DNA from 2 places in the Bacillus thuringiensis genome. Region 2 is predicted to be linked to the other one. Evidence: riboswitches for the same ligand, from Rfam matches in the RefSeq annotation. Region 2 holds a riboswitch; the other holds the start of a gene.

Region 1 (3,214 bases), 390 kb from region 2:
AAATAGCGGGATAAACGACAGAAGCCCGCTTTGCTACCGTCTTAGCAAAGCGGGCTTCTTCTATATTTAAGTTAGGTACTACAGTGTGATCAATCAAGTAAAGAGGTGTAACGTGTTATTGGTATAAATGACTACCAGTGTCTTTAAATTCTTTCGCTTTCTCTTTCATCCCTTTTTCAATTGCTTCTGTCGTTTCTAAATCATTTTCTTTCGCATATTCACGAATATCATGTGAAATTCTCATACTACAAAACTTCGGTCCACACATGGAGCAGAAATGAGCCGTTTTCGCACCTTCTGCTGGCAATGTTTCATCGTGATATTCCATCGCACGTTCAGGATCTAAAGATAAATTAAATTGATCGCGCCAACGAAATTCGAAACGTGCTTTTGAAAGTGCATCATCACGCTGATGAGCCGTTTTATGCCCTTTTGCAAGATCAGCCGCATGCGCTGCAATTTTGTACGTAATAACACCCGTGCGTACATCATCTTTATTCGGTAAACCTAAATGTTCTTTCGGCGTTACATAACAAAGCATCGCCGTTCCAAACCAACCGATCATCGCAGCTCCAATTGCCGATGTAATATGGTCATAACCTGGTGCAATATCTGTCGTTAGTGGCCCAAGTGTGTAAAACGGCGCGCCCTGACAAATATCAAGTTCTTTCTCCATATTCTCTTTAATTAAGTGCATCGGTACGTGTCCAGGTCCTTCGATCATAACTTGCACATCATGTTTCCAAGCAATTTTGGTTAATTCACCAAGTGTTTCAAGCTCAGAAAACTGTGCTTCGTCATTTGCATCTGCAATCGAACCTGGACGTAATCCATCTCCGAGAGAGAACGAAACATCATACTGCTTCATAATTTCACAAATCTCTTCAAAATGAGTGTATAGGAAGTTTTCTTTATGGTGGAATAAACACCACTGTGCCATAATCGAACCACCACGTGAAACGATACCTGTCGTACGCTTTGCCGTGATTGGAATGTAACGAAGCAATACACCAGCGTGAATCGTAAAGTAATCCACGCCTTGCTCAGCTTGCTCAATTAACGTATCACGATATACTTCCCACGTTAAATCTTCTGCAATTCCGTTTACTTTTTCCAGCGCTTGATAGATCGGTACAGTCCCAACTGGTACAGGCGCGTTACGAATAATCCACTCACGCGTCGTATGAATGTTTTTACCTGTAGATAAATCCATAATCGTATCCGCACCCCAGCGCGTTGCCCACGTCATCTTCTCTACTTCTTCTGCAATAGAAGAAGATACAGCAGAGTTTCCGATATTTGCATTGACCTTCACGTGGAAGTTACGCCCAATAATCATCGGCTCTGCTTCCGGATGGTTAATATTCGCTGGTAAAATGGCACGGCCTTCCGCGATTTCCTTACGAACAAACTCCGGCTCTACACCTTCACGAATCGCAACATATTCCATCTCAGACGTAATAATGCCATTACGTGCATAGTGCATTTGCGTAACGTTTGCACCTTGCTTCGCTCTAAGCGGCTGGCGATCCATTTGCGGGAAAACAGATGTATGCTTCGAAGCCACTTTCACACCGTCATCCTCTGGTTTCACTTCGCGCCCTTCGTATGCTTCTACATCACCACGCCCCATAATCCAAGAGTGGCGCGGTGTTGGAATACCTTTTTCCAACTCGACCTTATACGCAGGATCTGTATAAGGACCGCTCGTATCATACACACGGATTGGCGGATTTGGAACGCCATTCGTTTCGCTTTGTTCAATCTCACGCATCGGCACTTTCATACCTTCTCGTGGTCCATTCACATATACTTTTTTACTCCCTGGTAAACTCGATTTCAATTCAATTTGCTCAGCTGAAACAGATTGTTTCATAAATTTTGTTGCCCCCCTGTTCGTGACAAGGACGAGATATGGCCAGCGCATGCCAAAATAAAAAGAGCCAGGTCCATAAAAAAATAAGGACCTGGCTCATAAAGACATCATTATGTAAAGCCGTTAACTTCCCTACGCTGGTACGAGCCAGATCAGGTCCAAAGGGTTAAGAAGTTCACGCGCTTCTCTCTCAGCCTACGCATACGTTAGGCACCCCTAGTTTATCACTGATTTAATTTTCAATACTTTCCCATCATACACGATAATCTGAAAAATGCAAAGTTTATTTCTTTTGTTGTTTATGGAATCATCCACGTTAAATAATATGCCTGCACATACGTCATAATACCAACAATAATTACGAAGAACACCCTATTGTAAAAATAGTTTATAACTTAACATGGGAGTTTAAAAACATCTTCACCACAAAGAGTGTTGAGAATCTCGACCATTGTATTAAAAAAATTAAGAATACTAATATACAAGAGTTTAAGAGCTTTACGAATGGATTAGCCCGGGATATTGAAGCTGTCAGAAATGCGGTAACTTATGAGAATAATAATGGTCTTGCCGAAGGGAGCATAAACAAGTTAAAGCTTATTAAAAGAATCATGTATGGTCGATACAAATTCTCCACATTGCGGACAAAGATTCTACTTTTGGAGAGAATGAGACTTTTCAACTAACTCCGGAAAGAACCATTTTTTACTTGCTAAATACATTCATCAGTCCCGTTTGACAAAGAGCCTTTGTCTCTGCTGCATTTCGCTACAACTGCTACTGTTACCTGCCATACAACCTGCAATAGAGATAGGTAACAATTTACTATACAAGGAACAAAATTGACCTGCTCCTCCATTTAGTGATTTAACTATCTTTATTATTCAGAGCTAAAACTCAAAGAGAAATCTCTTACATTTATCGTAACATTATTTCCTTAATATGTTAATTTTTTGTTATCTTGTTAGTTAAAGGGGGACTTAGTACAAAAAATAACCGTAGATAGTAGCACGAACACCGTTCTTGTTATAATTAATTTTTTTCAGAACGTCTATAATCCTCTTTTAAAAAATATATGTAAATATAATAAAAAACGAATGATTAATAGAAATATTCTACACCACTCGTTTTTTATCGGACTTCTTTTTACTGTACTTTTATTTTCTTTATGAGTTATTAGAAAAATAATTGTCTATATAAGTCTTTATTTTTTCAAAATTCTTTTCCATAAATAAGATTGCTGGTACTTCAATTATTGGAAGATTATTTTCATTATCGAAAGCTGGACACGGTTTGGGAACTACCAAATAGTCAACTGAGTTTTTATCTCTAATATAA
Region 2 (3,214 bases):
AAATGTGCTCTTCTAACGTACAATCAAGTTTTCCTTCTAAGCGAGATCGAATGGCTATGAGTTCCTTATAAATTGGTAATGCTTTCATTTCTTTTTCTACTACTTCGTTATTACTTAAAAATTGAAGAGCTAACCATCTCGGATGCTCGTAATTCACTGTCTCTAAAAGAGCAATTACTTCTCCAATTCCTTCATCCATTTGTACACCATATGAAATAAGGAATGGCTTTTTCTCTTTTTTGTCATTTTCTTTAAGAGTCGTAAGTAGTTCTTCACAACCTTTTCCACTTCTTGCAACGACAGGAACGACTGTTACACCTAATAGTTCTGATAATCGTTTTACATCAATGACAATTCCTCTTTGCTTCGCCACATCAACCATATTTAAACCAATTGAGACCGGCTTACCAAATTCAAGTAATTGCAACGTTAAATGCATATTTCTCTCAAACTGCGAAGAATCTACGATATTTAACATATGATTAAATTCTTCTGTTAATAGAAAGTTTGTTACAACACCTTCATCACGTGAAACTGGATTTAAATCATACACACCTGGTAAATCAATTAATGTTCCTTGTCTATCTTTTAATTTACCAACCTTTTTTTCTACTGTTACACCGCTCCAGTTTCCTACGTATTCATAAGAACCAGTAAGTGCATTAAATAATGATGTCTTCCCTGTATTCGGATTCCCTAGCAAAGCTACCTTATTCACGCTAATTCCACCTTTATCATTTTCGCGTCACAATGACGAATACTAATTAACTGTCCACGACACTCCAATGTACAAGGACCTTTGAACATCGCTTTCTGTTTCAAGCGAAGTTCGCTTCCTTCCGCAAGACCGAAAGCAGCTAGTCTACGCTTTAATAGCTGATCTAAAGACTGAATACTTTTTACTAACACTTTCTCTCCAATTTTAATATCTACTAAGCTCATAACCTTCCCCCTCAGAAGAGAATGATAATTATTTTCAAAAAAATTATACCACACCCAATTTCTCTTGTACTATACCCTTTTGCTTCATATTTATTAACATTTCGCTACAATTCTATTTCAATTATTGTCATACAGCATTTGTTTGCCATTCTCATCCATTTCGCTTACAATAAACAATAGCAAATAAAGAATCTCGTTATCACTGGGGGAGCCATGCCGCTGAGAGGGAACACTTCGTTCCGACCCTTCGAACCTGTTAGTTAATGCTAACGCAGGGATTGTGCAAACGTCCGAAATACATACCTCATTTTTATTTACGTATTTCGTATCCTCCTATGATATCTATTCTTTTTTGTACAACTTGGATTTAGGGGGAGACAACATGCGTAACACCAATTTACAAGCGATGATCGAATCTGCTATTCTTGCAGCCTTCGCCTTGGTCATCGATATTTTACCACTTTCAATCAAAATATCAGCAACAGGCGGTTCCATTTCATTTGCTATGATTCCTATTTTTATTATCGCATACCGCTGGGGCTTCAAAATGGCTTTCTTAGGAGGCTTAATTTGGGGATTATTACAAATTGTCGTAGGCGATGCCATTATCGTCACACCAATTCAAGTACTAATTGAATACTTCGTTGCTTTCGCATTCATTGGATTTGCTGGGTTATTCTATCGTCCAATTCAAAAAGCACTTTTAACTTCCAATAATAATAGCGAAGAGCAATCAAATTTAGGTAGCCGTAAAGACAAACCTTCATCAAAACAAAACCAAGGAAAGAAAGTAATTGGATACATTATCGTCGCTACTTTTATCGGTAGTCTAGCTCGTTACTTCTGTCACTTTATCGCTGGTATCATTTTCTGGGGACAATATGCACCAAAAGGCCAGTCGGCTTTCCTATATTCTTTAATATTTAACGGCAGTACAATGATTGGTTCCTATATTCTATGTACCGTTTTACTTATATTTTTATTTATCACTTCACCACGCTTATTCAAAAGCATCAGTGCTTATCAAATGAATACACAAAAAAAGGGCGCTTAATGAGCGCTCTTTTTTCATATCGTAATATTAATTAAAAATACAATAAATGCGCAAAAGAAAATAAATACCATTATACTTAGCCAATTGCTATGCACGGTTCATCGACTCCTTACATAACCTCATATTCTAAACAAATTATACTGATTAAAAATAAAGATTAGGTAAAGATAATATGAAAATAATTTAAAAAAACGTAGATCATATTTTCTACGCTTTTTTCGGTAAATAGAAATAAAATAACACACCATCTTCTGTATTTCCTGCCCCATATTCAGCATCATGTAGTTCTAAAATATTCTTTGAAATGGCAAGCCCAAGCCCCGTCCCACCTTGTGAACGCTGACGAGCTGTATCCACTCGATAAAAACGATCCCAAATTTTATCTAATTGTTCTTCTTCAATGTGAGTACCTTTATTTTCAATGCACACTTTTATACGATCCTTCTCATCTATTGTAGAAATAATAATATCTTCTTTATTTGGTGTATAACGTATGGCATTCGTAATGAAATTCACGATGACTTGTTCAATCCGGCCTTGATTTGCAATCACTTCAAATGAACATATATTTTTATGAACACGAAGCTCTTTTTTCTCTATTTCCACAGATAGATGTTCACATATGTCTTCAATTACTGTATCAATATAAAACGAAGCCTTTTTCATTTTATATGTACCAGATTCAAATTTAGCTAACTCAAGCATATCCAAAATTAACGTATCCATTTTGTCTACTTCTCTCTCCATCGCCTGAAAATAATAATCCTTTTTATGCTCAGCTACCCCGTCTTTTAAAATAGAAATACAGCTTTTCATAATACTTAGCGGTGTTTTTAATTCATGTGAAACACCAGAAATGAATTCTTTTCGCGTCTTTTCTAACTTTCTTTCCTTTTCAATATCTTCTTCTAACTGCCCAATATGCGAATGGAGTTTATTTGATAGCACATTAATATTTTTCGATAAATCTCCAATTTCATCTTTTGAAGTAATCGGTATTTTTTCTGTAAAATCTAATTGTGCTATTTTCTTCGTCGTATCATTTATTTTTAATAACGGTTTTGCAATTTGTTTTGAATAATAAAACGAAGCTAAAAAAATAAGAACGACTACAAATGCAATGATATAGATGTAATAATCTTGCACCATTTGTACAGCTTCATCTACGGGCTGTAAAGAAGCCATCGCATAAATATATGTTACTGATCCATCTTTTTC

The links. A riboswitch is a leader RNA that binds a small molecule or an ion and turns the genes downstream of it on or off. The one in region 2 is predicted to bind thiamine pyrophosphate.
Region 1: linked by a shared signal. The riboswitch ahead of thiC (phosphomethylpyrimidine synthase ThiC) and the one ahead of AC241_RS23860 (energy-coupled thiamine transporter ThiT) in region 2 are both predicted to bind thiamine pyrophosphate.

The regions. Positions count from the first base shown of each region.
Region 1 covers NZ_CP012099.1:5,001,488-5,004,701, forward strand. The annotation lists gene thiC (phosphomethylpyrimidine synthase ThiC) at 116-1,876, opposite strand; TPP riboswitch at 1,989-2,104, opposite strand; partial or broken gene AC241_RS36050 (L-lactate permease) at 2,176-2,247, opposite strand; gene AC241_RS33420 (transposase) at 2,293-2,562, shown strand; gene AC241_RS25915 (hypothetical protein) at 3,043-3,214, opposite strand, start outside.
Region 2 covers NZ_CP012099.1:4,614,817-4,618,030, forward strand. The annotation lists gene feoB (ferrous iron transport protein B) at 1-718, opposite strand, end outside; gene AC241_RS23855 (FeoA family protein) at 715-942, opposite strand; TPP riboswitch at 1,137-1,238, shown strand; gene AC241_RS23860 (energy-coupled thiamine transporter ThiT) at 1,325-1,996, shown strand; gene AC241_RS23865 (sensor histidine kinase) at 2,204-3,214, opposite strand, start outside.